4 regions of the Glutamicibacter sp. BSL13 genome follow, and region 4 is predicted to be linked to each of the others. Evidence: riboswitches for the same ligand, from Rfam matches in the RefSeq annotation. Region 4 holds a riboswitch; each other region holds the start of a gene.
What was found. Region 4 has a riboswitch for S-adenosylmethionine ahead of RCJ92_RS03935 (ABC transporter substrate-binding protein). Riboswitches for the same ligand answer to the same signal wherever they lie in the genome.
Positions count from the first base shown of each region.

Region 1: it holds a riboswitch for S-adenosylmethionine, as region 4 does, so the genes downstream of both, RCJ92_RS12395 (flavin reductase family protein) here and RCJ92_RS03935 (ABC transporter substrate-binding protein) in region 4, are expected to answer to the same signal.
Region 2: it holds a riboswitch for S-adenosylmethionine, as region 4 does, so the genes downstream of both, RCJ92_RS04725 (methionine ABC transporter ATP-binding protein) here and RCJ92_RS03935 (ABC transporter substrate-binding protein) in region 4, are expected to answer to the same signal.
Region 3: it holds a riboswitch for S-adenosylmethionine, as region 4 does, so the genes downstream of both, RCJ92_RS00705 (hypothetical protein) here and RCJ92_RS03935 (ABC transporter substrate-binding protein) in region 4, are expected to answer to the same signal.

Region 1 covers NZ_JAVGCZ010000083.1:637-8,063, forward strand. Annotated here, with positions in the region: partial or broken gene RCJ92_RS12385 (PQQ-dependent sugar dehydrogenase) at 1-314, opposite strand, end outside; gene RCJ92_RS12390 (acyl--CoA ligase family protein) at 390-2,000, opposite strand; SAM riboswitch class IV at 2,297-2,414, shown strand; gene RCJ92_RS12395 (flavin reductase family protein) at 2,523-3,023, shown strand; gene dnaB (replicative DNA helicase) at 3,663-5,027, shown strand; gene RCJ92_RS12405 (ZIP family metal transporter) at 5,130-5,867, shown strand; gene RCJ92_RS12410 (GNAT family N-acetyltransferase) at 5,883-6,215, opposite strand; gene RCJ92_RS12415 (pirin family protein) at 6,272-7,276, opposite strand; gene RCJ92_RS12420 (tellurite resistance/C4-dicarboxylate transporter family protein) at 7,286-7,427, opposite strand, start outside.
Region 2 covers NZ_JAVGCZ010000016.1:10,239-17,665, forward strand. Annotated here, with positions in the region: gene RCJ92_RS04700 (YeiH family protein) at 1-640, opposite strand, end outside; gene RCJ92_RS04705 (LysR family transcriptional regulator) at 712-1,635, shown strand; gene RCJ92_RS04710 (hypothetical protein) at 1,697-2,605, shown strand; gene RCJ92_RS04715 (MetQ/NlpA family ABC transporter substrate-binding protein) at 2,774-3,649, opposite strand; gene RCJ92_RS04720 (methionine ABC transporter permease) at 3,692-4,417, opposite strand; gene RCJ92_RS04725 (methionine ABC transporter ATP-binding protein) at 4,426-5,235, opposite strand; SAM riboswitch class I at 5,310-5,399, opposite strand; gene RCJ92_RS04730 (plasmid pRiA4b ORF-3 family protein) at 5,674-7,047, opposite strand; gene RCJ92_RS04735 (exonuclease domain-containing protein) at 7,122-7,427, opposite strand, start outside.
Region 3 covers NZ_JAVGCZ010000002.1:67,555-74,981, forward strand. Annotated here, with positions in the region: gene RCJ92_RS00695 (AI-2E family transporter) at 1-1,211, opposite strand, end outside; gene RCJ92_RS00700 (4a-hydroxytetrahydrobiopterin dehydratase) at 1,408-2,106, opposite strand; gene RCJ92_RS00705 (hypothetical protein) at 2,236-2,934, opposite strand; SAM riboswitch class IV at 2,975-3,091, opposite strand; gene RCJ92_RS00710 (D-alanyl-D-alanine carboxypeptidase family protein) at 3,208-3,858, opposite strand; partial or broken gene RCJ92_RS00715 (response regulator transcription factor) at 3,946-4,614, shown strand; gene RCJ92_RS00720 (sensor histidine kinase) at 4,658-5,710, shown strand; gene RCJ92_RS00725 (2,3-butanediol dehydrogenase) at 5,822-6,883, opposite strand; gene RCJ92_RS00730 (HNH endonuclease) at 7,240-7,427, shown strand, end outside.
Region 4 covers NZ_JAVGCZ010000013.1:11,885-19,311, reverse strand. Annotated here, with positions in the region: gene RCJ92_RS03950 (ABC transporter ATP-binding protein) at 1-1,451, opposite strand, end outside; gene RCJ92_RS03945 (ABC transporter permease) at 1,468-2,358, opposite strand; gene RCJ92_RS03940 (ABC transporter permease) at 2,373-3,329, opposite strand; gene RCJ92_RS03935 (ABC transporter substrate-binding protein) at 3,341-4,972, opposite strand; SAM riboswitch class I at 5,091-5,181, opposite strand; gene RCJ92_RS03930 (ASCH domain-containing protein) at 5,577-5,966, opposite strand; gene ggt (gamma-glutamyltransferase) at 6,410-7,427, shown strand, end outside.

The sequences.
Region 1 (7,427 bases), on a different contig from region 4:
CCACCCAAGCGCACCCCCGGCACGGTGCCCACCGTGCGCTGGCGCCCGGCGGTGTCGACCTCCAGGATCCGGGCGGTGTCCCGTTCACTGACCAGCGTCGTGTCCATGGCCCGGCAGATCGACCACGGGGCCTGCAGGTTCCGGGTGACGACCGTGACCTCCGCGCGCTGCGTGGAGGAGGGCCCGGTGGGCCCGCTGGCGGTGGGGCTGGCGCCGCTCTGCGGGGCGGCCGGCGGGATTGGCGCCGGGCCGCTGCAGGCGACCAGCAGCAGGCAAAGGGCGGCCAGCGGGTACCAGCAGTGTCGGCCTCGCATGCTGCCCTCCTCAACCCCGGGGAGCAACAGCGTAGCAAGCCCAGCGCCGGCATGTCAGCCCACCGCGCGCCGGGTTTATCGCGTGGCGGCCGCGGAGGGCAGCGGCAGGGTGCGCAGCACGTTCTTTTGCACCTTGCCCGTGGAGGTGCGCGGCAAATCCTGCGGGAAAACGATGGTGCGCGGCACCTTGAACCCGGCCAGCTGTTCGCGGGCGTGGGCGATCAGGGCCGCCTCATCCACCTGTGAGCCGCTGGCCCGGATGACGTAGGCGATGGGGCGTTCGCCCCACTTCTCATCCGCGATGCCCACCACCGCCACATCCAGCACCTGCGGGTGGCTGGCCAGCACCTGCTCGACCTCCACGGTGGAAATGTTCTCCCCGCCGGAGATGATGATGTCCTTGGCCCGGTCGCGCAGCTGGATGTAGCCGTCCGGGTGCATCACGCCCAGGTCCCCGGTGTGGAACCAGCCCCCGGCGAAGGCCTGTTCGGTGGCCGGCTCGTCCTTGTAGTAGCCGATCATCACGTTGTTGCCGCGCAGCACGATTTCGCCCATGCTCTGTCCGTCGGCCGGCACGTCGTTCATGTCCAGGTCCACTACGCGGGCGGACTCCGCGGTCACCATGCCCACCCCCTGCCGGGAGAGCTTGGCGGCCCGCTGCTCGGCGTTCAGCTCATCCCAGTGCTGCTGGTACTCGCAGATCGTGTACGGGCCGTAGACCTCGGTCAACCCGTAGACGTGCACCACCTCGATGCCCAGCCGGTGCAGCTTGCCAATGATGGCCGGTGACGGGGGAGCGCCGGCGGTGGTGATGCGCAGCGGCTGGCCCACACGGTGGGCCCGGGGCGCGTCGGCGATGATCGAGCACACGGTTGGTGCCCCGCACAGGTGGGTGGTGCCCAGCTGGTCGATGGCATCCCAGACGGCGTCCTCGCGCACCGCCCGCAGGCACAGATGGGTGCCGCCGGCGGCGGTTATCGCCCAGGGCGTGCACCAGCCGTTGCAGTGGAACATCGGCAGCGTCCACAGGTAGCGGGTGTGCGCGTCCATTTGCTGGTGGAACGCCTCACCCAGCGCGTTCAGGTAGGTGCCGCGGTGTGAGTAGAGCACCCCCTTGGGCTTGCCGGTGGTCCCGGAGGTGTAGTTCAGGCAGATCGGGGCCCGCTCGTCGCCCACCGTATAGGGCAGGCGGCCGGCGGGGGCGTGGCGCAGCAGGTCCTCCAGCACCGCGTCGACCGGCACCTGGGGGCGCGGGCCGGTGTACTGGTCGTCGGTGACCTCGATCAGCGCCTCCAGGCTCGCCACCTCCTGGCGCAGCCGTGCGGTGTTGCCCAGCAGCTCGGTGTCCGCCAACAGCAGCCGGGCCTCGGCGTGCGACAAGATGTACTGCAGCTCGTGGGCGGCCAGGCGGGTGTTCAGGGCAACGAGGATGCCGCCGGCCAGCGGGACCGCGTAGTGGGCGGCCAGCATTTCCGGGGTGTTCGGGGCCAGCACCGCGACCCGGTCGCCCGGGGAAATGCGTTGGGCCAGCACCTGGGCCAGCCGCTGGACGCGCTCCTCGAACTGGGCCCAGGTGTAGCTGCGCGAACCGTGAATCACCGCGGTTTTCTCCGGGTAGACCTCCACGGAGCGTTCCAGGAAGCGCAGGGGAGTCAATTCTGAGTGGTTGGCCAGCAACGATGCCATGGGGGCTCCTCGGGGTCGGTAACTATCCGGCCCCGCGCTGTGACGCAGGGCACCTCGCAAGACATCGTGGCATGAAACTGAACCCCAGACAAAGAAACTGCGTGCCATTGCGCCCAACGGCGCCCGCGGGGCGACCAGCGTAGGAGGCGGTGTCCGTTGGTGAGCTGCGTCGGGCGAAATTATCGGCGGCGAGCGTAGCGGAAGGAGGGGGCGGGCGAAACAATATGTCGAAGATTGCGGTATAAGACAGGAAATGTTTGACGTTACGCCGCAGCGGGCCATAGTGTCGTAGACAGAATCAAGAGCGTCAGCTGACAAGCCCTGGCTAGCTGGCCGGCAACCCTCTAAACGGTAGTGGGGTGCTCCAGGTGAGGATTCGGTTCCGCGCGCCACCGCGTGGAACAAGTACCGCACACCGAGGCGTAAAACCTTCGAATCCACAGTGCAGCAGCTTGGCCCTGCGGCGCTATGGGCATTCGACCGTCGCCGACCACGGTGGGCCTGATGCTAAGGATACGAATCATGTCATTGAATCAGGATCTCGACCCGTTGACCCTGCGCAAGGTCTTCGCCCAGCACCCCTCGGGCGTCGCGGCGTTGTGCGCCGAAATCGATGGCGTCAAGACCGGAATTGTTGCCTCCTCGTTTACCGTTGGGGTCTCCCTGGATCCGGCGCTGGTGATGTTCGCCGTGCAGAAGACCTCCAACACCTGGCCGAAGCTGCGGCGGGCACAGCGTATCGGGGTCTCGGTGCTCAGCAGCCGCAACGAGGGGGTCTGCGCCCAGATCGCCTCGAAGAAGGGTGACCGCTTCGCCGGGCTGCACACCCGCATCACCGAGCAGCAGGCGTTGTTCATCGAGGAATCCACCCTCTGGCTCGATACCTCCATCTACAACGAGGTTGAAGCCGGGGACCACTGGGTCGTCCTGCTGCAGGTGCACGGCCACCAGGCCTCGGCACACACCCCGTCGATCTTCCATGATTCCGCCTTCCACACCCTCAAGGTGCCGGCCCTGGTCTAAGGGCAGGGCGGCATCGATGAATCCCACTGCGTCGTACGCCGCGGTGGGATTCATTGCGTTAACCGCTTCAAACCGGGTTGCGTGTCAGGCGCAGTGCACAGTCCCGAGATGAGGCAATCCGGGGATCTGTGGACGAAGCCCCGCATCCGAGGGACCGTGATGGGTGGTCCTGCGATGAGTAGCGGGTTTTTAGATCTGAAGTAATCCACAAAGCTTTCCACAGTGTTGTGGATTTCGGGTGGATAACCGTGGTTGACGCCTCCACGCCCCCGAATTGTGGGCTTTCCGGCTGTGGAAAAGATCCAAAACCCACAATGCCGCGGAGGAAAACTTAATTTTTATCCACACGTGTGAAAACCTGAAACACCAAGTCAATCAGGTATTAGTTGCGGTTAAGTGGGGAAATCCACAGCGTTCTCCCCAGTTCCTGCACAACCCCTTCCACAGATAGCTGCCGCTTGTCCACAGATCCTGTGGATAAGCGAGTTTACGCCCTTACATAAGAGGCCTACTGTTGGCTCTGGAACTGAAATATCCACAAGTTTCCCCAGCGCCCCCAAACTGTCGGGGCCCGATGGAACGATACGAGGTGGACGGTGAACCGGTCGCCGAGTTCCCGGTGGGTAGAAGGGGATTTGAATGTCTATTGCCAGCGCTGAGCAGGCCTACGAGAACCGCGACTCCGAGGCGGGGCGTACGCCACCGCAGGACATCGCCGCGGAAATGTCGGTTCTGGGCGGCATGATGCTCTCCAAGGACGCGATCGCCGATGTCATTGAGGTGGTCCGCGGCAACGACTTCTACCGTCCGGCCCATGAATCGATCTATGAGGCCATCATTGATCTCTACGGACGGGGCGAACCGGCTGACGCCGTCACCGTTTCGGACCTGCTGACCAAGCGGGGCGAAATCGTCCGGGTGGGCGGTGCCGCATACCTGCACAACCTCATCCAGTCCGTGCCCACCGCCGCGAACGCCGGTTACTACGCCGAGATCGTGCGCGAACGCGCCGTGCTGCGCCGCCTGGTCGACGCCGGGACCCGGATCGTGCAGATGGGCTACTCCCCGGACGGGGACGTGGACGCCATCGTCAACGAGGCGCAGGCCGAGGTCTACAAGGTTGCGGAGAATCGCTCGAGCGAAGACTATGTCCGGCTCAGCGAGATCATCGAGGGCACCGTCGATGAGATCGAAAATGCGGCCAACGCCGGTGACGGCATCACCGGTGTCCCCACCGGCTTTTACGAGTTTGATGAGTTGACCCAGGGCCTGCAGGGCGGGCAGATGATCATCATCGCCGCGCGCCCGGCCGTGGGCAAGTCGACCTTCGCCCTGGACTTCGCGCGTTCGGCGGCAATCAAGAACAACATGGCCACCGTGTTCTTCTCCCTGGAAATGGGGCGCAATGAAATCGCGATGCGTCTGCTCTCCGCGGAGGCCTCGATCCAGTTGCAGGACCTGCGCAAGGGGTCGGTGGAGGATGCCCAGTGGACCAAGATCGCCACCACCATGGGACGGTTGAATGAGGCTCCGCTGTTCATTGACGACTCCCCGAACATGTCGATGATGGAGATCCGCGCCAAGTGCCGCCGCCTGAAGCAGCGCAACGAGCTGAAGATGATCGTGCTGGACTACCTGCAGCTGATGAGCTCGGGCAAGCGCGTTGAATCACGCCAGCAGGAAGTCTCGGAGTTCTCCCGTAACCTGAAGCTGCTGGCCAAGGAGCTCGATGTCCCGCTCATCGCGCTCTCGCAGCTGAACCGTGGTTCGGAACAGCGTACGGACAAGAAGCCGATGGTCTCGGACCTGCGTGAATCCGGCTCGATTGAGCAGGATGCGGACATGGTGATCCTGCTGCACCGCGAGGACGTGTACGACAAGGAAAATCGTCCCGGAGAGGCCGACGTGATTGTGGCCAAGCACCGCAACGGTCCCACCAAAACCATTACCGTCGCCTTCCAGGGCCACTACTCCCGGTTCAGCAACATGCAAAGCGAAGGGTAGGGGCAACCCCTGGCTCGATGACCCGAGCCACGGCAGGACAAATCCCGAAGGCGCATCCGACTCCAGCCAAAGGGTCGGCAGCCCACCGCTATAGTGGGTGCCATGATCCAGAGCCTTCAAGCCCTGCTGTGGGGCACCGTGGCCGGTTCGGCCCTGCTGTTGGGGGCCGGGGCGGCCTGGTGGCTGCGCATTCCGCGGATCTGGGTTTGCGCGATCATGGCCTTCGGCTCAGGGGTGCTGATCAGTGCGCTGAGCTTCGAGCTGGTGCTGGAGGCCTACCAGCAGGGCGGCCTGGCGGCCAGCGTCGCCGGGGTGCTCGCCGGCGCGGGGCTCTACTTCGGCGCCAATCGGCTGCTGGCCTGGCTGACGGCGCGACGCCACGCCAGCACCCCGCGCACCCAGGACTCTTCCGGCACCGCAATCGCCGTCGGGGCGCTGATTGACGGGATTCCCGAATCGGTGGCCCTGGGCCTGGGAGTCGTGGCCGGAGCGGGAATCAACCCCACCATGCTCGCGGCCATCTTCATCTCCAACATCCCCGAGGGACTGGCCAGCACCGCGGACATGAAGCAGGCCCGCCGCCCGGGCCGCGCCGTGCTGGCGCTGTGGGGCGGAATCGCGGTGGCCAGCGGACTGGCCGCCTTCATCGGGGCCATCGCGCTGGCGCAGATGCCCGCCGAGGTGCTGGCGTTCGCCACCGCGGTCGCGGCCGGCGGCATCCTGACCATGATCGCGGACACTATGATCCCCGAGGCGTACGCGGTGGACCACGACTACACCGGGCTGCTGGTGACCCTCGGGTTCCTCAGCGCCTTCACGCTGCACGCGGTCGGCGGGTAGGCTCCGCCGTCCCGGTTAGGCCTTGGGCAGGATCTGCAGGTGGTGCGGGCGCGGCGGGACCACATCCGGCTCGAACTCCTGGTGCTTGCCCACATACTTCTTGATGTACGGGCAGACCGGGACGATCTTCATCCCGGCCGAGACCGTGTCATCCAGGGCGAAGGCCGCCAGCTTCGAGGCCAGGCCCTGGCCGCTGTACTCTTCATCGACCACGGTGTGGAAGAAGATCCGCTCCACCCCGTTCTCACCCTGGTAGTCGCGGTAGTGGGCGGCGCCGATGTGCTTGCCCGCATCGTCAAGGACGTAGCGGTCGCGTTCGGGCAGTGCCTGCGGGACGATCTGGCTCATGGTGCTCCTTGTGTCGCTGGGTTGTCGGATAACGGAAAATCGGTTGTCCGGTGGCGCTACACCGGCGGGTTTTCGCGCGGACGCAGCCGCACGGTGGGCAGGGTGGGGGCCGGCAGCGCGGCCGGAGTGTCCTTGGGGAAGGGACCGAAGCGGTCCTCGGAGGCATCCCCGGGCTCGGCGCCGATCTCCGCCTGGTACTGCTGACGGAAGGCGACCACCTCCTCATGGGTGCGGCCCACGAAGTTCCACCACATCAGGATCTGCTCGTTCAGCGGCTCCCCGCCGATGATGATGACCCGCACCGGGTCCTGCCCGGCCTGGATGCGCAGTTCGCCGGTGCCCCGGCCCAGATAGCCCAGGTCGCGGTGGCCCAGCTCCTGGCCGTTCACGGTGGGGGCGCCGGTGTCCACCATGACCCCGTGCTCGTGCCCCTCGGGCACCTCAATGCACAGTGACGCCCCCGCCTGAAGGGTCAGCTCCGCGCCGGTCAGCGGCGTGTACACGCTCACCGGGGAGGTGGATTCCTGCCCCTCGGCGCGCAGCGTGCCCAGGAACACCGACAGGCTCCAGCCCGGGCCGGTCAGCGGTTCAGGGCGGTAGCTTTCGAAGGTCGGCTCCATGTTGCGGGCATGCTCCGGCAACGCCACCCACAGCTGGGCGCCATGCAGGACGGTGGTGTCCTTTGTGGAGAATTCCGAATGGGTGATCCCATACCCGGCAGTCATCAGGTTCAGCTCCCCGGGACGCACCGTGGCCTTGAAACCGGCCGAGTCCATGTGGTCGATCGCACCGGTGAACAGCCAGGACACCGTTTGCAGGCCGGTATGCGGGTGACGCGGAACGGCCATCCCCAGGCTCTTGGAGACATCGTCCGGACCGTAGTGGTCCAGGAAGCACCAGGCCCCAATCAGGCTGCGCTGCTTCTGCGGCAGTGTGCGGTATACCGTCATGGCGCGCGGCCCGCCCAGCGGCACCGGGCGCGGTTCCAGGATCTGGACCTGTTCGGTCGGCTCGGCATTCGTGCAGCCGATCTCCGCCGGGGCCTGCTCAAGGTTGCTCATGCACCCAGCTTAGGATCTCCGGGCCAGCATGCCTAGCCATAACGCGGTGGTGCCCACCCAGGCGGCCACCGCCACCCAGATGAACCCCTGGCCAAAGTGCTGCAGCGCCGGGAAATCGGTTTCGCGTCCCAGGAACTGGCAGCAGCTGGCC
Region 2 (7,427 bases), on a different contig from region 4:
CCACCTGGGCCACCTCATGGGTGGAGGCGCCTATGAACATCCCGGTGGCTTCCTCGTCAAAGCCCACCAGGGCGCCCAGTGCCGGTGCCAGCGGGATCATCAGCGTGCCAAAGAGCACCACCAGGCCGATCGCGGTGGCCACCTGCTCCTGCTTGGCCTTCACGGTGCCCTCGGTGGCGGCCACGGCCGCGGCCCCGCAGATGGAGAAGCCGGCGGCGATCAGCAGCCGCTGCGGCAGCTCCAGACCCAGCCACTTGCCAATCAGCAGGCTCGCGAAGAAGGTGATGCCCACGCTGGCCACCACCACGGCCAGCACCCCGGCGCCCAGGCCGAGGATCGTGGACAGCGACAGCTGCAGGCCCAGCAGCACAATGCCAATGCGCAGCAGCCGCTTGGAGGCCACGGCCACCCCGGGGGCCAGCGCGTCGGGCACCGGGAACAGGTTGCGCCACAGTGCGCCGAGCAGGATCGCGATCAGCAGGGCGCTGACCGGCAGCACCTGGGCGGCCAGCAAGGAGATCGCCCCGCCGACCAGGCAGGCCGCGAGCCCCGGCCCCAGCACCCGCCAGGTCCCCGAGCGGCTGGCGGCAGCGGGGCTTGACGTGGACTTAGCGGAGGCGGTGAGCTGATTTTTCTGCATACCTCGAACTTTTCATGCCTGGCGTGGGGCCGGTAGCCACGCGCTGGCTATAACTGTCATATGATTTTGATATGGACGAATTGCCGAACCAGCCTCCAAGGATAGAACACTGGCTGCAGCCCGCGGCCCTGGCCCTGCTGGTGGCCATCGAGGACCGGGGCAGCCTCAGCGCCGGGGCGCGGGCGGTGGGCATGGCCCAGCCCAACGCCAGCCGGGCGCTGCGCACCCTGGAGCGGCGCCTGGGCTACCAGCTGGTGGCGCGGGCCAGCACCGGCTCGAAGCTGACCAGCGAGGGCAAGCTCACCGTGCAGTGGGCGCGCGAGGTGCTGGGCAGCATGGAGAACCTGTGGACCGGGGCGCAGGCGCTGGCCACCTCGGCGGACGAGGAGTTCAGCTTCGCCGCCTCCATGACCATTGCCGAGCACCTGGCCCCCACCTGGATCCGCAGGCTGCGCCAGGCCGACCAGGCGGTGCGCACCAGGATGCGGGTGATGAACTCTGACCAGGTGATCAGCGCCGTGCAGCAGCGCGACACCGCGCTGGGATTCGTGGAAACCCCGCAGGTGCCCGAGGGGCTGGTGGCCCTGACCGTCTACACCGACCAGCTGGTGCTCATCACCCCCGAACACCACCCGTGGGTGCAGCGCGGCACCCCGGTCACCCTGGCCGAGCTGGCCGCCACCGCGCTGGTGGAGCGCGAGGCCGGTTCGGGCACCCGCGCCTTCCTAGACAGCTATGTGGGCACCGAACGGGTCACCCCGATCGTGGAATTCAACTCCAACTCGGCCATCACCCATGCGGTGGCCGCCGGGCTGGGACCGGCGGTGATTTCCCGGCTGGCCATCGAAGGCAGCGCCGCCCACCCCGGGTTCGTGCAGCTGCCCATTGCCGGCACCACCCTGAACCGGCCGCTGCGGGCAATCTGGGAGGCCAGCCGTCCGATGTCCGCGGCCGTGGCCCGCTTCATGGAGATCTGCACCTCCCCCGAACCCTAGGTCCGCACCCGGCCGGGGCCGGGCACCTGCGCGCGGCCGGGGCGTGGCTAGAATGGGAGGCGTGACTCAAACCGGTGATTTTGAAGTTTTGCCCGACGACTACTCCGACAAGGTTTTTGCGGTCCTACTTGGCCTGGCCGACGGCGCGACCCACGCCCGGGAGGGACACGAACCCGGGGCCACCGAACTGCTGGCCCTGTACGTGGCCGACGGTCTGCTCGAAGCCCTGGAGTGGGCGAACAACGGGGTCGCCAGCGATGAGGCCGCCTGCATGTGGCTGGCCTCCCTGCGCGCCTACAAGCAGCTGACCGGCTCCTTCCCGGAATCCGCGCCGCAGCCGCTGGAGCGCTGGATCGACACCGAATTCGCCGCCGTGGAGCGCCCCGAGGGCATCGCGGCCGGGGACCCGGCGAACTTGAGCGGGCTGGACAGCGCGGACATGGGCTATGCGGCACGTCCCACGGGCGCCCAGAACGACAGCACCGGGGTGCTGCCGCGCGCCGCGGTCACCGCACTCATCGCCCGGGTACCGCAGGCCAACACGAAGGCGCTGGCCAAGTCGGCCGCGTTCCTCAGCCACGGGGAACCGGCGGCGAACACCGCCGCCGCCGCCGCACTGATCCTGCGTTCGGCCCTGGAGAAGTCCACCACCGCAGCCGGGGAATGGCAGGGGCACCTGGAGGGACTGGAAGGCAGCGCCGCCGAGGCCCTGCGCGGGATCGTGGACACCGTTGCCGCTTCCCTGGACCGTCCCGCCGCCGAAGCCTATGCCGCCTACTTTGGCGGGGCCGATGAGAACGAAGACGAGGATCCGCAGGCCGAGCAGCCCCGGGATCCAGAAGCCGACGCGTACGCCGTCGCCCTGCTGGCCGCCGTGTACGGCACCGACCTGATCGCCGAACGCCCCGCCTCGGTGCTCGATGACATCATTTCCGAACTGCATGAGCGCTGGATGGGCCTGGTCGGCTGACCGAGCGGTTGGTCCTCGGCCCGCTGGCCCGTCGGGGTGACGCGCTCCCACCCACCGTTCACGAGAACGGGCTAATGGGCACCAGCGGTGTGCCATGACCCGGCAATGCAAGAGCCTGCGAGGGACAAGCCGGTGGCTTGTCCCTCGCAGGCGTTTTTGAAGTGTTCGTTAGTTCTGGGTGTTCCAGGTGGCGATGTCCGCTGCCGGGTCACGATCCCAGGGGGTGGGCAGTGCGCCGTCGAGGTAGTCTTCGTACCATTCGCGCACCTCATCGGAATGGTAGGCGGCTTCCAGGGCCTTGCCCTTCTCCGTATCCATGAAACCGGGTTTTGCCGCCACCAGGTTGTTGTAGGGAAGAGCGTCCTCCTCTTCCTCAAACAGCAGCGCATCCTGCGGGGTCAGCCCGATCTCCCCGCCGAGCCTCACGAACAGGAAGCCGGCATCCACGTCGGGCAGGGTCTTGGACAGCGACTGCTGGTCCACCTCAACGAAGGAGAAGTTCTTGGGGTTCTCCAGGATGTCGTTCTGCGAAAGGTGGATGACGCTCTTGCCCTCGGTGATCTTCAACAGCCCCTCCTTGGCCAGCAGGGCCAGGGCCCGGCCGTTGTTCGAGGGATCCACCGGGATGGCGATCTTGGCCCCATCGGGCAGTTCCTTCGCCGACTTGTGCTTGGTCGAGTACAGCCCGGCCGGTGAACCGTACATGTAAAAGGCCGGGTCCACCTCGATGTTCTGATCCGCCGTGAACTGCTCCAGGTAGGCTGCGTGCTGGAAGAAATTCGCGTCATATTCACCGTTCGCCACCACGTGGTTGGGCTGGACAATGTCGGTGACGTAGGTCGCCTGCACATCCCATCCCTGCTCCTCCAGGATTCGCTCGGCGATCTTCGTGGGCTCCTGGGTGGGCGCCGATTCGGTGACGATCAGCTTGATGGTCTTGTCGTTCCCGGCATTGACATTGCCGGTCAAACCGCATGAAGCCAGCAGGCCGGTGACGGCCAAGGCGGCTGCTGAGGTGATGATCCTGCGACGAGTCAGTGACATGGTGTTCCTTTGAAGTAGTGAAGGTGAAGTAACGGGTGCTGGCTATCGTTTGTCGTAGCGCCGGGCCAGCGCCGTACCGGAGACCTGCACCAGGTGCACCAGCGCGATCATCAGCACGATGGCCAGGAGCATGACACCGGTCTCGTAGCGGTAGTAGCCGTAGCGGATGGCGAAGTCGCCGATCCCTCCGCCGCCCACCAGCCCTGCCATGGCCGAGTAGGAGATGAAGGAGACGGTCATGATGGTGATCGAGCCAAACAGCGCCGGCCGGGCCTCCACCAGCAGGACGTCGCGGATGATCTGCCCGCGGGTGGCGCCCATGGCATTGGCGGCTTCAACGACGCCCGAACCGAGTTGGGTGATGTTCTGTTCCACGAAGCGGGCGAAATAGGGAATCGCGTTGATGGTCAGCGGGACAATCACCGCGGCGGTACCCACCGTTGTTCCGACGATGAACCGGGTGACCGGGATGATCGCGATCAGCAGGATCAGGAACGGGAAGGAGCGGATGGTGTTGACTGCACCGTCGACGATGCGGTGCAGCCGCGGTCGGGGCCGCAGGCCCTGCGGTGACATGGAATAGAGCCAGATTCCCAAGGGGGTACCGATCAGGATCGCCAGGGGAATCGAGACCAGCAGCATCGCCAGGGTCTGGCCGATCGCGACGCCGATCTCGGGTCCCAGTTCCAGCAGGCGGTCAATGCTGAACGTGGCCACTGCACCGTTGCTGCTCGCAGCGGCCGCAAGCGGAAGATAGATTGTGCTCAAGACGTCTCCTAGGATGCGGCAGCCGACAGCTGCGGGGTGCGGTGTTCTTCCTGGCCGGTGGGGCGCTGCAGGACGATCTCGTCACTGATCAGGTAGCGTCCGATCGCGGTATGCGGGCTGAAACCCGGTTGCCTCAACTCGGCCAGATCAAACTGTTCAACCAGCCGCCCGTCCTCCATTACCGCCACGTTGTCGGCGATGGCCTTGACCACGTTCATTTCGTGGGTGACGATCACGGTGGTAATTCCCAGGTTGGCGTTAATGTCCAGCAGGTATTGGAGCACCGAGTCGGTGGTGCGCGGGTCAACGGCGCTTGTGGGTTCGTCGCACAAAAGCACCTTGGGCTCCGTGGCCAGGGCGCGGGCGATGGCCACGCGCTGCTTTTGGCCGCCGGAGAGCTGGGCCGGATAGGAATGGATCTTGTCGGCCAGGTCCACAATGGCCAACGCCTCCTGGGCCTTCGCTCTCCGTTGGCGGGCGGGAACCCCGGCAAACTTGAGCGAGAGCTCCACATTTTGGGCGGCAGTGCGGTTATTGAGCAGGTTGAAGTGCTGGAAGATCATGCCAATTTGATGGCGTTCGCGCCGCAGCTCTTCCTCTGAAAGTTCGGTCAATTCCACGCCGCCAACCTGGACCGAACCGCTGTCCGGGCGCTGCAGGAGATTGATGTTGCGGATCAGGGTCGATTTTCCCGCTCCCGAGAAACCGATAATTCCTTGGATCGAGCCCCGGGGAATGTCCAGGGACACGTTGTCCACGGCCGTGAAAGCGTCGCTGCCGGTGCCGAAGCTTGTCGATACGTTGCGCAGGCTGATCATGTGTACTCCTCGTCTTTACCGCGACGAAGCGTCCCGGCCGCGCGGCCTCACTGAGGAGCGGTCAGCCAGGAAATTCTCCATCGTTTCTGGCAGTAGCACCGTGCCCCAATGGGTGGTTGCCGCGACGTCGTAGAGCCAGATCTCTCGGCCGCTCTGGATGGTTTGAAGGTCATCGCCTTCGTTGTCCACCAGTCTGGCGCAGGGATGGAGAACGACTCAAAGGGCAGGTCACAAGCTGCAATGATCAGTCTTATGGCGACATTTCGGGCGTCACATCCCGTCATCTTCCGCTGTTGTGACGACATGTGAATCAACGGATGAGGCGGATTGCAGATTCTAGGCACACCAAAGCCATAATGCACGGCCCATCAGGGGCCGCAGGCCAACAGCGCAGTCAGGCGGTGGACCGGTTCGTCTCTCGCCCCGTTGCGGCGCGCCTCAGGACACGGGAGCCTGCAGCACCATCCGCGCGAATTCGTCCACGTGTTCCTGGGCAGGCTTTGAGAAGTAGCCGCCGGAGTCCCGTCGGTGCCACCGGGCGAGCTCCTCAAACAGGAGGGCTAGAGTGCTGCGGTGCACGACCGCATGGCGCCCCAGCGGCTGACCCAGCGGCCCCATCCGGTAACCCAGCAAGTTCATGACCTCGGTAATGTAGTCGGACGCCGCGTCGCTCAGCGCCTCGATCCCGGCGGCCCGGCACAACCAGTAGGCGATGGTGCCATCGCGCAAGCCCTCGTCCTTTTCCGCCGTGTTGATGGCGTTCAGCAGATGGCGGGCGAGGCGCGGTTCATCCCCGGCCAGTTCACTGCCCTTTTTCGTGGCGAGCACACGCCCGCGGTAGACCCGCACCAGTCCGGCCATGCGCGCCACCTCACGCAATTGGGCCACCGTGGGCATCGTGTGTTCACGCTTGCGCGAGGAGGATTCGTAGTCAATGCCCTCCCACTGCAGGCGCTCCACCAGTTCCGCCACGGCCTTCGGGTTCATCCAGCTGGCGGGGGTGAGCTTGATGCCTTCGCCCTGGGCCAGCTCAATGAGCACCTGGAAAGGCCGAACTATCTCCGTGAAGAACCATTCGGGGATCCGCGCGCCTGCCGCGGCGTCGGTGATTCCGGCCTCGCTGGCTAGGATCAGCGCGTAGCGCCGTACCCCCGAGGGCTTGCCGCGCAGCCACTGGACAAAGACCGAGTTTCCCGCGAGGAGGCTGAAGTACAGTTCCAGCTCGCGGTTCGCCGCCTGCTGGTTGTAGGTCATCGGGTCGAAGTCGAGCTCATCGCCGGAGCGCCAGCGCAGCCAGTCGATGGTTTCCTGCTGCTCCTCGGTGGGCTGCTCGGCGTTGAACTCCTCCAGCTTGTCGTACCAGCCCGATAATCCTCCGCTGTCTTCCACCGGCGCCCGCATTTCCCCCTCGAGCACCCGGGCGGCGCACTGCTCGTCCGGGCAGGGGGTTGATGATTCGAGGGTCAGACGGTGCGTCCAGTTGTCCCCGAAGTCGTACACGTAGAACAAGGTTCCCGGGTTGACCGCCAGGGCCTGGCCGAGTGTGGTGCCCTCCTGCGGCTGGCCCTCCAGCTCCTCGTCCAGGGCAAGCTGGTCATACCAGCTGGTTCCGGTCTGTGGCTTGCCCCATCCCTGGGTGGGGTCCGCGCTGTGGAAGGACTGCAGGTGGCTGTTGTCCCAGCCCATGGCGATCTGGATGATGTCACCGGCAGCGGCCAGGTCCAGGTCGGCCGGAATCTGGATGCGCCGCCAGATCAGCGGTTGGGCTTCCATCAATTCAATGCGCAGCGTCAGCAGGTCGCGAGAAGTCATAGACCCATCGTTGCAGATCAGCGGCTTGGAGCGAAGACTGCGGGAGGATAAGTCGCGCCGCGTCCCGCGGCAGATTACTGCAGGGCGAAGCCTTCGACCAGCTGCATGAATTCGCCCTCGGAAATGATCTCCACCTTCTGCCCGGCGGCACGCAGGCGCAGCACGTGCTTGGCCTTGTTGGTCAGCCGGCCGTTGGACAGGTCCTCGGGGACAAAGCCGTCCCCGACCACCAGCGCGGTCGTGGCGCGGGTGACCCGCGAGGCGGTCTGTGCGCCGCGGGCGGCGGCCCATTCCTTGGCCTGGGGCCGCGGCACGCCCAGGTTCCCGGTGAACACCACGGTTTGCCCGAACAACGGGTGGCTGGCATCGGCCTCCAGGTT
Region 3 (7,427 bases), on a different contig from region 4:
TGCTGTTCCCCGCTCAGCTCCTCGGCCTGTTCGGCAGCGTTCGTTTCCTCTTCCTGCAGTTCCTCCACATGTTCAATGTCTTCACGGGCTTGGGGCACCGGATCGCTGGTTTCTCTGCCGGTCCATACCTTCACCACCCGCCACCCCGCTGCGGTCAAAGGCACGGCCACCACCGCACCGACGATTCCGCCCAGCACGGTTCCGGCAGTCAAGGCCATCAACACCACCAGGGGATGCAGGCTCAGGGTGTGCGCCATGACCACCGGCTGCAGGAAGTGGCCCTCCAGCTGGTTCACCAGGATCACCGCAGCCAGCACAATCAGCGCGCTGACCGGACCGTTGGTCACCAGCGCCACCAGGGTTGCTAGCACCCCCACCACGGTCGCGCCGACCAGCGGGATGAAGGAGCCGAGGAAGACAACCACCCCCAGCGGCAGCGCCAGCGGTATCTGCAAAATCAGCAGGGTGAGGGTGATGCCTGCGGTGTCCACGGCGGCCACGATCGCGGTGCCGCGAATATAGCCGCCAAACGTGTGCAGCGCCCGGTCCCCGGAAAGAATCCAGGTGTGCCGGAAGTGGGCGGGCGTCCAGGAGACAAAGAACGCCCAGATCTTGTCACCGTCCTTGAGGAAGAAGAACAGGATGACCAGCAGCAGGATCGTTCCGGTGACCAGGCTGCCGGCGGCGGTGAGGGTGTGCAGCGCCCCGGTCCCGAATTCGGAACTGGTGATGAACGCGGTCACCCGTTGCACCGCGTCATCCAGCTGCTGCCCGTCAATGCTGAACGGCAGTCCGCCCACCACGTTTTGGACGGTGGAGTTCAGCTGGTTGAACCCCTCCACGGCCTGCTCGACCAGGGTGGGCCACTGGTTGATGACCGAGAACACCAGCCCGGTGCCGATGCCTCCCAGGATCAGCAGCGCGCCAAGGAAGACGGTCCACGCGGCCAAGAGCGGGGACATGACCCGGCGCAGCCGAATCACCAACGGCCACAAGGCGCAGGAGAGGATCACGGCGATGAGGGTGGGAATCACGATCAGGGTCAGCCGCAGCATCCCCAGGACCACCAGGCCCGCAATCACGCCGATGATCAGCAGCTGCAGGCACCGGGTACCGAGCCTGCCCAGCGGGTCGGTCCACAATCCCTGGAAGGTCACCGCGGGGCGCTCCACCGAGGCCCACGCCTGTTCATCCAGCGAGGAGGACTCCACCCGTGTTTTCCTGCTGCCTGATGTACGCCTGCGAAAGAAAGCCATGGTCGCTCCTACCATCGGCCAATAGTGGGTCGGGCAGCAGTCGCGCCCGGTAGGTCCTGCACTGCCGGTTCAGTCGAGCGCCGTTCCCGCCGACATCACCGTTTCATCTTCGTGCCACCGCAGATGCAGCGACGCCGCACCCCGCAACCGGCTATTCGCGGCCGGACTCGGCCTCGGTGCAAATGCACAGCCGGTTGCCCTGCTTGTCCGTGACGATCACCCAGCTTGGCGCGTACTCGTAGTCGAACTCTGCGTCGGTGGTTTTCAGGGTTTCCAGCAGGTCGCCACTGTGGCTGTGGGGCACCGTCACATCAACGTGGAAACGGTTCTGGTTCGGCGTTTGGGTCTCCTGAAACCAGATGGCCGGGCCACGGCCATGCGGGTCGGTCAGCGCACCGTCCGCCGCCTGTTCATAGCCCAGGGCAGCCTGCCAGATCTTGGAGATCTGTTGCGGGTTTTCGGTATCGATGGCGATTTCCACCGTCCGGACCAGGCCCAGGTCCACTTGGGCACCAAAGTTTTCGGCCTGGTCGGAGATCTGGGTGGCCAGGGTGAAGTCCCGTGACGTCACTCCGCCGACATCGTGGGACACCAGGTTGACGAACACCGTGTCGTAACGCCAGTCCACGTCCGGATGATGTCCGGCTTCCTCGGCCAGCGCGCCAATCGCCGACACGAGCTGAATCGCGGCGGCCGAGCTCGGGCACTTGAAAGCGGTCCGCAGGGACCCCAGCCCGTAGCGCCAGTGCGGCAATTGTGAGAGCCGTGCCTGGATTTCGTCTGCTGACAGCACATCTTTGCCTGACATTGTTCTTGCCTCTCTGCGGATGGAGCCAACGACCGTGACCATAATGGCCACGGTCGTTCTCAGCTTGCCGCGCCCCTGGAGAAGAAAGAAGGCCCTTTAGCCAATTGCCAGCGTTGCGCGTCGAACGCGCCGTCGCTCGTCGTAGCAGGCCTCCGCCCCCTGCCCCGGGTCCTACATACCCAGTAGGAGGATCTTCTCCACCGCTACCGAGATCGGCAGGCGGACCAGCAGGCCCGGCAGGTCCTGCCAGTGCTCGGGGTTGAGGTTCGCACCGTTCGCTCCGAGGCTCCCGCTGGAAAGATTCAGTTCGGCCAACCGGCCCTCGAACCAATCCTCACGCCCTGCCCACTTCGCCTTGCTCCGGCAGCGCTCCACGACGCTTTCAAGCTTCGCGTGCAATAGACAGTACAGTTCCGGGGTAAACCCGGCGCGCATCCACTTGTGGATGTACCGTTCCGTGTCATACCCGCGGTACAGTTCGCCATCCAGCAGCATTGCGGACCGTTGGCTCTTGACGATGAGCCAATTTCCCTTCGGACGCGGGACGTACGGTGGAGCGTACGGGTTTTCCAACAGTGCGGCATCCCACCGCAGGTCCAGTTGTTCCCTTACCGTTGGTTCATTTCCCTTGATGCCTGCCGGCAGACCGTACTTGTCGACCGGAATCTCTAGCGGGCCTCCCCGAACCAGCTCGGCCCGGCCGTCGGCACGCAGTCTCATGGCCTGATAGATCTTCGCGGCCGATTCCGTGCCAACAACATCATCACCGTAAAGCTCCCGGCGCCAGGCCTCGAAGTCCTGCGCATGTTCCTTGTTGAAGTTCTCGTGCTGGCTGCGTTCGTTTTCAGACAATTGTTGTTCCCCTCGCATGGGAGGACCCGGCGACGGAGGATTTATCTCCGCCGCGGCATCCACCGACTTGCCCGGCGGCTGGTGCCGCGGACCGGTTCTTCCCCTGGGGCACCCCGCTCGGTTGAGGAGGGTTGCCGTGCAGCAAGCCAGGTACTTATCGCTGCAGCTCGTGAACCTGGGAATCATCCTATGCGTCCGGTCCGACGGTTTGGCGTCCGCGTAGGCCGCGATTGCTCACTGTGGATTGTTCATTATCGAAGGAACGGTCCACTTGTCACCTAATTCGTGTTTCTAGCGCTGCAGCCGAGGGTCTTCTGTCGGATCCGTGTACGGGGCGGGGCAGCCCTGGCTCACCGCTTCCGGGCGCAGCTCAAAGTGCCACGGCTCATTTTCGTACACCGTGCACAGTCCGTAGTAGCGACCGTGCTGGTCTAGCCACGACCGCGCGTCATAGGATCCGATGTCTATCGCGTTGCCGGAGACATGCGGTGAAGTCTGCGCAGTTGCAACCCACCAGGCGGCTTCACGCTTCGACCCGTACCGGTCTACCGCCTCGTCCAGCAGCTGCTGAAATGCTTCCGAGCGCCAGCCGCTGTTGACGATGAACTTGATGTCATCCTTGGCGGCGTCGGCTGCTGCCTCATTCATCGCCTCGCGCAGGTCCGGACTCAAGTAGTGCACGGCTGGTACCGGGGACTTCAGAGTGGTTCCTGAAGGCACATCCCCACCAGCCACCCCTAACGCACCTGCCCTTGGCTCTTGTCCTCCCTGGACCACCGACGTCACGGTTGCCGCCATGGATGAGGGACTCCAGTCACTGCGGGTTCCGAGCGTTAGGGCCAACGCAAGCACCCACAGGGTGGTAAGCAGCGCCAGAAGCACCAGGATGATTTTGGCCAGGAGGGATTTCTTGCGGCACTTGGCCGGTCGCATTTTTCTCATGGAACCAGTCAAGGCGGCGTCCTGTTGCCGGGCCGTATCGAAATTTTGATATGCCCGCAATATGTTCCGGCTCGTACGATTGGGGCTATGCGTGTACTGATCGTCGAGGACGAACTCCTGATGGCGGAGGCGATCCGTGACGGATTGCGCTTGGAAACCATCGCTGCAGATATTGCCGGGGACGGTGCTACGGCCTTGGAACTTTTGGAGATCAATGCCTACGACATCGCCATCCTCGACCGTGACATTCCCGGCCCCTCCGGTGATGAAGTAGCCCGTTCCATCGTGGCCTCCGGTACCGGTTTGCCGATCCTGATGCTGACCGCCGCTGACCGGCTCGATGAGAAGGCCTCAGGTTTTGAACTGGGCGCGGATGACTACCTGACGAAGCCCTTTGAGCTCCAGGAACTGGTGATGCGCCTGCGGGCATTGAGTCGGCGCCGGGCTCATCACCGCCCTCCGATCCGCGAAATAGCTGGAGTAAGGTTGGATCCCTTTCGCCGCGAGGTTTACCGAGAAGGCCGCTATGTGGCTTTAACACGCAAGCAGTTCGCGGTACTGGAAGTCCTCATGGGGGCAGAAGGTGGGGTGGTCAGCGCGGAGGAGCTGCTGGAACGAGCATGGGATGAGAATGCCGACCCCTTCACCAATGCGGTGCGCATTACGGTCTCAGCCTTGCGGAAACGTCTGGGCGAACCGTGGGTGATCGCAACAGTTCCAGGGGTCGGATATTGCATCGAAGCCCCGGACAGTGAAGTACCTATGGTGTTGGACAGTGGAAAAGCCAAAAGGGCTGAGCGTGCGACTGAAGCTCACTTTAAGCTACGTCGGTTTTCTGATGTTGGCTGGCGCGCTGCTGCTCACCGCCGTCTGGGTTTTCCTGCTGCGCTATGTTCCCGAGGGGAACATCGACAGCGCTAGAGGTTTCGTCCCGAACCGCTCGGATCTACTTGATGCCTTTGGACCCGCGGCCACCGGCGTGCTGCTCTTCCTGCTGGGTTTTGGGCTCATTGGAGGCTGGTTCCTCGCCGGTCGAATGCTTGCCCCCTTGGATCGCATCACGCAAACCACCCGCGCCGTGGCCGAGGGCGACCTCGCCCGTCGGATTCACCTCCCTGGTCGCAACGATGAATTCGGGGAGCTTGCTGAAGCCTTCGACACCATGCTGGAGGAAGTGGAAGCACACGTCGCGGAGCAGCAACGATTCGCCGCCAATGCGTCCCACGAATTGCGCACCCCATTGGCCATCACCCAAACACTGTTGGATGTCGCCGGCAAAGAGACGGACATAGACACCGGTGAGCTCCTCCAGCGGTTGGGGACAGTCAACAAGCGGGCCATCGAACTGACCGAGTCGTTGCTGTGGCTGACCCGAGCCGGACAGAAGTCCTTTACCCCAGAAATAGTCGACCTGTCGTTGCTGGTCGAAGAAGCCACCGAAACCCTGCTGCCCCTGGCAGAAAAACGCGTCGTTGGTTTGGAAGTCGCCAATGAGGTTGCGACCACCCACGGCTCTCCCCCGCTGCTGCAACAGCTGATCATCAACCTGATTCACAACGCAATTGTGCACAATCTGCCTGAGAACGGAACGGTGTGGATCAGCACTGGAAACGCGGCAGGAAGGGGCATTTTGACGGTGGAGAATACGGGCGAGCACCTGCCGCCCGAGCTGGTGAACACACTGACAGAGCCATTCCAGCGCAGCGCCAAGCGCGCACGGTCAGACGACGAGGCCGGTGTCGGCCTGGGACTGGCGATCGCCGCCGGCATTGTCAAAGCCCACCACGGTTCGCTCTCGTTGACGGCGCGTACTTCTGGCGGTCTGCGGGCTGTCGTTGAGCTGCCGGATTAGCGTTGCAGAGCCGGTCATTTGAAAGACCGTGTAAGTGCATAAGAGGCGCGGAAGCAAGGAGTTCTTGCTTCCGCGCCTCTCTAAAGGGCCGGCTTAGTTGCCCGGTAGGGACTAGGCCCGGGGGTTCACAATGATCTTCACGTGATGCTCATTGTTGTTGATGAGCTGGTCAAAGCCTTCGGAGACCAGCTCGTCCAGGCCAATGCGTCCGGTAATGAACGGAGCCAGATCAAGCTTGCCGCTGGAGACCAACTCGATGGTGTCCGGGTGATCGTTGGCGTAACCAATGGTTCCGCGTAGATCGATTTCCTTCAGCACCAGGTTCGGCATATCGACCTCGGGCTTGCGGCCCCAGATCGAGACGTTCACAATCACGCCGGCTGGCCGCACGGCGTCGATCAGCATGTCCAGCACCACTGGCACCGAGGAGCACTCGAAACCGACGTCAGCACCCTTACCGCCGGTCAGTTCACGGATCTTTTCCGCAACATCCACCTCGCGGGGATCAAAGATCTCATCGGCAACGCCGGTTTCCCGTGCCTTGGCCTTGCGGGCTTCGGAGAGCTCGGAAATGTATACGGTCAGGCCTTCGGCCTTCAGCACTGCGGCGGTCAGCAGACCGATCGGACCTGCACCGCCAACGATGGCGACCTGTCCCGCCTTTGCACCTGAACGAACGAACGCGTGATGTCCCACAGAGAGCGGCTCAATCAAGGCTGCCTGATCCAGCGGAATGTCACCGACTGGGTGTACCCAGCGGCGTTCCACCACAATCTTCTCTGCCAAGCCACCACCACGGCCACCCAAGCCAATGAAATTCATGTTCTCGGACAGCTGGTAGGGCTGACCCTCGCTGGTATCTACATCGTCACCGAGGATGTAGGGCTCAACAACCACATTCTGTCCCACTTCGAGGTCCGTGACCCCTTCGCCCAAAGCGGTAATCGTTCCCGAGAACTCGTGGCCCAGGGTGACTGGAGCGGACTCGCCGGAAATCGGATGCGGATGTCCTGCGGGAGGAACGAAAATCGGTCCTTCGAGGTACTCATGCAGATCGGTACCGCAGATGCCGCACCATGCAACATCAATGGCTACAGTCCCCGGCTGCAGCGTCGGTTCATCGATATCCTCGATGCGGATATCCTTGCGGTCGTAGTAGCGCGCGGCCTTCATTCTTAACTCCTTCGGAGCCGGAGGATGGGCGCAGATTTTGTACTGCGTCGCTGTCGTATTAGACACCGTACTCCGTTTTTCTAAATTTAGAGAAGAAAGCGAGCAAGCCCACAATCGCATGCGGGCTACAGAACAAAATGCCCCGAAATAGACGACCAAAGAATGAGTTGTGATTCCTCTGGAACGTTTACTTGGGCAAGATTCGTAGCGTCTAATGCTCCTTGCGCAATGCATCCAGCCCTAGACGCGAAACCTTTTTTACCTCTCTGCAGGAGGCGCACTTGTCTCAATTATTGCCGTATTATTCCTTGTCAGGATAGATTGGCTGGTGCAGGCAGCCTTTGCACTATGCAGTAATGAGCGTCTTGTCAGGAGAAATTCATATGGCCCGAGACTTGTGGACCGCGGCTGAAGACTGGCGGCTCCGTCACGAGGCCATTGATTGGCTTAAACTCCGAACTAACGACGGCGCAGTACCCCTGACCCGCGAAGAGATCAAAGATTTCATGTTCGATGGTCGACCATTTCCCCTGCAGGCAACGCA
Region 4 (7,427 bases):
TCGTGGGAAATGAACAGGTAGGTCAGCCCGTGCTCGCGTTGCAGGGACTGGAGCAAGGCCAGGATCTGCTCCTGGGTGAGCACATCCAGTGCGCTCAGCGCCTCGTCCAGCACCAGGATCTCGGCCCCGGACGCCAGCGCCCGGGCGATCGCCACCCGCTGGCGCTGTCCGCCGGAGAGCTGGGGCGGGCGGGCCGCGGCCAGGGAAGGGGCCAGGTTGACCTGCTCCATGAGCTCGGCCACCCGCCCGGAACGCCAGCGCGGGTCCCCCAGCCGGTAGTTCAGCAACGGCTCGGCAATGATCGATGCGATGCGCTGGCGCGGGTCCAACGCCGAGTCCGGGTTCTGGTAGACCAGCTGGGCCTGGCGCCACAGCTGGTGCCGGCGCCGGCCGTGGGCCGCACCCACCCGCTGCCCGTTGACCCGGATCTGCCCGGACTGCGGATCCAGCAGGCCCATGATCAGCTTGGCGGTCGTGGACTTGCCCGAACCCGATTCCCCGACCAGGGAGAACGTGGTGCCGCGCGGGACCTGGAAGCTGACCTGGTGCACCGCACGGTGGGCGGTGGCGCCGCGGCCGAAGGTCCTGGACACCTCCTGCACGTCGATCGCGATGTCGGCGTGCGCGACCGGTTGGGGCCGTTGCCGGCTGCCGGTGGCCTGGGCCAGCAGCGCCCGGGTGTAGGGTTCGGTGCTTTCGGTGATCAGCGAACGCACGCTGCGGTCCTCCAGGATCCGCCCCGAATTCATCACCAGCACCCGGTCGGCGATGTCCGTGGCGACCGCCAGGTCGTGGGTCACGAACAGGACCGTGGTGCCCTTTTGCCGGGCCAGGGAGACGAATACCTCCAGCACGGTGCGCTGCACCGTGACGTCCAGGGCGCTGGTCGGCTCATCGGCGATCAGCAGCTGCGGGTCCAGCGCGAAGGCGATCGCGATCAGCACCCGCTGCTTCAGTCCGCCGGACAGCTCGTGCGGGTACTGGCCCAGCCGGTATTCCGGGCGGTCAACGCCCACGCTTGCCAGCAGTTCGACGGCCCGGGACCGCCACTGGGCCTTGGGCACCGAACGCTGCGGGTGCAGCCGGAACACCTCGATCAGCTGGGAGCCGATGGTCTTCACCGGGTCCAGGCTGGAGCCCGGATCCTGGGGCACCAGCCCGATGCCGGCCCCGCGGATGGCCCGCCAGCGGCGCACATCCAGGTTCGTCACCTCGGTGCCGCCAAAGCGGATGGACCCCTCGACGCGGGTGCCGGCCGGCAGCAGCCCGATCAGCGCCTTGGTCAGGGTCGACTTGCCGGACCCGGATTCCCCGACAACGGCGAGGATCTGCCCCGAGGGGATGTGCAGGTCCAGCCCGTTGGCGGCCACCGTCCCGCCGGGGTAGCGTACCGTGAGGTCCTCGATGCGCACCACCGGTGCGGCGGGGGTGTTCTTGGTGTTCATTTCCATGTCCACTGTCCTTGTCCTAGAAGCGGAAGGCGCGGTTGATGCTGCGCCCCAGGGCGGCGGTGAGCATGACGGCCGTGACGATCACCAGGCCCGGCAGGGTGGTCAGCCACCAGGCCACCGACAGGTACTGGCGTCCCTCGGAAATCAGCAGCCCCCATTCGGGGGTGGGCGGCGGGGCGCCGAAGCCCAGGAAGCCCAGTCCCGAGATGGCCAGGATCGCCGCCCCCAAATCCACGGCGAGCAGGGCCAGCACCGGTCCGATCACGTGCGGCAGGATGTGCCGGCGCAGCACGGTGAAGTAGCCGCCGCCGCTCATCAGTGCCGCCTGCACGAAGTCGTGGGAGCGCACCCGCAGCACCTCGGTGCGCACCAGCCGGGCGAACGCGGCAATCGAGGCGATCCCCACCCCCAGGCCCAGGGACAGCGGCCCGGGCTCGGTGGCGGTGACCAGGATCAGCGCGATCAGGAACGCGGGCACCGCCAGCAGCACGTCCACCAGGCGCATGGCCACGGCGTCCGCCGCCCTTCCGGCGGTGCCGGCCAGCAGGCCCAGCACGCTGCCGAGCACCGAACCGATCAAGCATGCCAGTCCCGCGGTCATCAGGGTTTGCCCGGTGCCGTGCACCACCCGGGAGTACACGTCGCGGCCCAGGTGGTCGGTGCCAAAGGGGTGGGCGGGGCTGGGGGCGCTCAACTTCTGCGCCGGGATCCCGGTGATCGGGTCCGCTGCGCTGAACGCGCCGGGCACCAGCGCCCAGGCCAGCAGCAGGCCCAGCGGCAGCAGCATCCACCAGCGTCCCAGCCAGCGGCGCACCGGGCGGCCCGGTGTTGGCGCCGCGGTGGTTGGTGCCGGCTCCGGGAGCGGCAGCCCGGCCGGGGTGGTGTTCTGTTCGGTCAGTACGCTCATGATCCCTTGTCCCTTCAGGCGGCCAGGGCCCGTGCCGAGCCGGCGTGGGCGGTAATGATTCGTGGGTCCAGCTGCGGGTGGATGAGGTCCACCAGCAGGTTCACCACGGTGAAGGTGGCGGCGGTGAGCAGCACCAGCCCCTGCACCAGGGGAATGTCCTGGACGGTGACCGCCTGCAGCACCAGCTGCCCCAGTCCGGCGCGGGCGAACACGGTCTCGGTGATCACCGAGCCGGCCAGCAGGGTGCCGATGGTGATCCCGGCAATCGACAGCGCGGCCGGGGCGGCGTTCTTCAGCGTGTGGCGGTAGAAGATCCAGGACTCCCCGGCCCCCTTGGCGCGCAGCACGTCCACGAACGGCTGGGCCGAGACCTGCTGAACGCTCTTGAGCAGCACCTGGGCGATCGGTGCGCTCAGGTGCAGGGCCAGCACCAGGATCGGCACCAGCAGCGACAGCGCCGAACCGTCCGGGAACAGGGACATCACCCCCAGCTGCACGGCCAGCAGCTGCAGCAGCACCAGGCCCAGCCAGAACACCGGGATTGAAATGAACAGCGGCGGCAGGTTCAACAGCGCCCGGCGCAGCCGCTCACCACGGGCCAGGGTGGCCGCGGCCACCAGGGCCACCGCCAGCAGGACGGCCAGCACGAAGGCGCTGCCGGCCAGGACCAGCGTGGATCCGATGACCTCCCCGATCCGGGCGGCCACCGGCGCCCCGGAGGACAGCGAGTAGCCCAGGTCTCCGCGCAGCAGCGCGCCCAGCTGTCCCAGGTATTGGGTGATCAGCGGTTGGTCATAGCCGTAGTGGGCCTTCAGCTGTGCGATGGTGGCCGGGTCCGCGGCGGCGTCGGTGGACAGGAAGATGGTCACCGGGTCGTTCGGCAGGGCCTGCACCGCCAGGAAAACCGCGGTGTAGGCCAGCCAGATGACCAGCAGGGCCTGGCCAACGCGCTTGGCAATGTATCCACCCATGCTTCCCTCCCCTACTTGCCGCTCTTCCAGGCGCCCTGGAAGATCGGGGCAGTGCCGGAGGTGAAGTCGACGTGGGTGCCCGAATGCGCGCCGTAGACCTGGACCTCATCCCACAGCACCAGGGTCAGGGCCTTGTCCAGCACCAGGGCACGCTGTTCCTCACCGATCAGCTTCAGGTGCTCCTGCTCGGTGGTGGCCGCCTGTTCCCGGGTGAACAGTTCGTTCAACTCTTCGTCCGCGTTCAGCGTCTGGGTGTTGTTCGCCGGCCCGAAGACCGGCCCCAGCCCGCCGTAGGCGAACTGCCGGGTGCCGAAGAATTCGACCTTGTCATCGACCAGGGCACTGGTCAGGAACGTGTTGTCCGCTGCCCGGTTCACCAGTTTGACCCCGATCTCGCGCCACTGCTGCTCAATAAGTTCGAAGGCCGGCTTGATGACCACCGAGTTGTTCGAGGAGGCGACGGTGACCTCCAGCTTCTTCCCGTCCTTCTGCCGGATCCCATCCGGTCCCGGAACCCAGCCGGCCTCATCCAGCAGCTCCTTGGAGCGCGCCGGGTCGTAGGCCAATTCCGCGGAGAAGTCCACGAAGCCCGGGGCCTTGTGGTTCAGAATCGATGCGGAAATCACATAGCTGTCCGAAAGCACGGTGTCCTTCAGCGCCTGGCGGTCGATGCCCACCTGCAGCGCCTGGCGGACCTTGGCGTCGGTCAGCTGCCCGGAGCCAATGCGCACCGAGGCGTTGTTGGTGGTCAAGTCCACGCCCTGCGCGGCGAACACCTGGCCGCCGCCGGATTTCAGCACCTGCTCATCCACCGGCTGCAATCCCCGCACCAGGTCCACCTGCCCGGACTGGGCGGCCCCGGCACGGTGCGCAACCTCCGGCAGGTACTTGATGACCAGCTCATCCAGGTAGGGAGCCCCCGGGTTCTGTGCACCCTGCGGAGCCCAGGCGTAGTCGTCGCGGGCGCTGAACACCACCTCCTCATCGGGCTTTTCCGAGGCGAAGACGAACGGTCCGGAACCCACGATCTTGGAGATCGCCGACTGCCCGGCGTTGTCCAGCTTCAGCGTTTCGGGGGCCACCAGCCCGGCGGTCACCGAGGAGGTGGCGCGCAGGAAGTTGGCGTCCGGGCGCTTCAGGGTGACCTGGACCTTATTCCCGTCGAGCACCTTGGAGGACTTGTACGCCGAGAAATCCACGTTCGGCTGGATCTGCGCATCCTTGATGCCCAGTCCCAGCGCGTCCAGGTTCGCCTTGACGGCCTTGGCATCCAGTGCGGTGCCGTTGGAAAACGTCACCCCGTCACGAATGGTGAACGTGTACTGGGTCTTGGCCTCGTTGGAGGTGAAGCCGCTGGCGATCCACCCCACCAGCTTGCCCTGCTCGGCGTCAAAATAGGTCAGCCGGTCCAGCACCGAGTTCAGCACGTTGGCCTTCTCGTAGAACCGGGCAGCCTGGGTCTGCCAGTTGTCGATGGGGGTGACCTCGGCGTAGGTCAGGGTTCCACCCTGCACCGGGTCGCCGGCTGGCTGTGCCGACTCGGTGTTCGGGCTTGCCGCGCCGCTGCCGCCGCATGCGGTCAACGACAGCCCCAGGGCCGCAAGCAGTGCGGTGGCTTTCAGCGCCAAACGTGGTGGCCGCATAATCCGTGTTCCTCTCGGTTTAGCCCGAGGAGCACGCTGAATTCAGGTCCCTCCCGCGAAGGGAGGCAAAACAGGCAGACATCCGCCCGTGTTCGGGGACCGTTGCGAAATCTAGCAATCTCCATCGGTCCTGGCCTTAGCACCGCTCCCCGTCGGGGTGGTTGCTGCGACGTCAACGAGCCAGGTCTCTCAGTCGCTCTGGATGGTGTTGTTCCGGTGGGTGTTCCGGGTGATTTCAGTGTGCGGCGGGGACATTCATGTGACCAACCATGACGAAACATCGACGTCACATCGCCACCGAGGAGGCGACAAAGGCTCGGCAGCACCGTAACAATGGGGTCACACGCGCCGGTAAGTCATTGTGTGAAGGCGAAAACCGCAGATCCTTGACAATTCCTCCGGCAGGGTGGCGCCGGTGCCACCGCGCCCGCTGTAGTGGGTGGCGCGGGTTTTACACGCCTCCGCGGACCGGGGGCAGCACTGTGCAGCAGCCGCAGGGCCGGGCCGGCTTGGCCTTGTCCCGCAGTTGGAGCCCTGTGAAACCCTGTACAGATTCCTCATCCACGAGCCGGCCGATCCACCGGCGCGGAAAAACCGCTGGGCGCTACGCCCTGCCGGGGCCCATAGGCCAGGCGACAACGAAACGCTCAAGCACGACCCGGAAACCCGGCTGCGACGTCAGGGTCGGATCCCATTGGTGTCCAGCAACCCGCTGGGTGCGACGCCAGTACTTCTCATGCTCGCGGCGCCAGCTGGCCAACGAGCGGTCATCCTCCCCTTCAGCAAAGGCGAAATCGGCGTCCACGTGGTCAAAGGCCGCCAAGGTGACCTCGGTGGTCTGCAGGATGAGACGCGCCGTACCGGTGGAATCGCAGGCTAGCCAATAGGCGCCTGCCTCCGGCAACGGTTCACCGCTTGCCGTGTACTCGTTCTCCAGGCTCGAGGTTGCGCGCTTATCCCCGTCGGAAACTGCGCGCAGCAACGCATCGGCCAATGCGGGACTGTCCCCGAAGTAGTCAACGACAGGCAACACCTCGGGTCGCAGGCCCCCGCCCCCTGCCCAAAGCACATAGTCGCCCCACAATTGTCTTGCCCGCGCGAGGTCGACTGGCGGGAGCCGGGAGGCCGAGGAATCCATGGCCCAAGCCTAGTGCTTTCCGCCATGGGCCGGCGCTGCACAGGGGCCTTTCATTGCCTCTGCCCGGAACCAAGGTTGCGCGCAAAAATCGGCGGGAAAGGCATACGGTGCTTCGTGCACAGAAACCGCCGGCTCCTCTCCGAAGGACGGCCCCGCCCCGGAGGCGCTGCGCCGAAAGCCGGTTCCTCAGGACAACCACAACTTTTCTAATGTGATGCGTGTCACTTCCACTGGATGTGGTGCACTACGCCTAGCTTGAGGGGGTCAGAACCCATCAACCCCCCAAGGAGCGGGTAGCTGTGCACCCACGATCACTTCGCGCCCCAGCCTGCGCGATCAGCCTGGCGTTAGGCTTGACCGCGCTCAGTCTAGCGCCGGCCCAGGCAGAACCACGCCAAACCGAAAAGCAGGCCACCGCCACCGGTTACGGTGGCGCCGTGGCCACCGTCGACCCGGAGGCCACCTCCGCGGCGATTTCCGTGTTGCGCCGCGGCGGCAACGCCGTGGACGCGGCGGTGGCCGCCGCCGCGACACTGGGAGTCGCCGAACCCTACAGCGCCGGCATTGGCGGCGGAGGCTACTTCATGTACTACGACGCCGAAACCCGGAAGATCAGCACGCTGGACGGTCGGGAAACCGCCCCGGCCGCTATGCCCCACGACGCCTTCATTGATCCGCAGACCGGCAGCCCCTACCCCTTCACCCCGGAGCTGGTGACCAGCGGGGTGTCCGTGGGCGTGCCCGGCACGCTGGCCACCTGGGATGAGGCCCTGGACCGCTGGGGAACGATGAGCCTGGGCAAGGCCCTGCAGCCGGCCATCAAGACGGCCACGCGCGGCTTCGTCGTGGATGAGACGTTCCGCGAGCAAACCCTGGATAACAAGGAGCGGTTCGAGGCCTTCGAGTCCACCCGGAAGCTGTACCTTCCCCGGGGGGCTGCCCCCAAGGTGGGCAGCGTGTTCAAGAACCCCGATTTGGCCAAGACCTACCGCATGATTGCGCGCCGGGGCATCAACTCGTTCTACCGCGGTGAGCTCGCCGAGCAGATCGCCGCGACCGTGCAGGCCCCGCCGGTGGTGCCGGGAACCGAGCTGCCCGTGCCAGCCGGCCACATGACCGCCGCGGACCTGGCACGCTACAAGGTCGTGAAGCAGAAGCCGACCAGGGTGAACTATCGCGGCCTGGACGTCTACGGGATGGCCCCCTCCAGCAGTGGGGGCACCACGGTCGGCGAGGCCCTGAACATCCTGAACCGGTTCCAGCTTTCCACGATGCCGCGACCCGACGCGCTGCACCACTACCTGGAGGCCAGCGCCC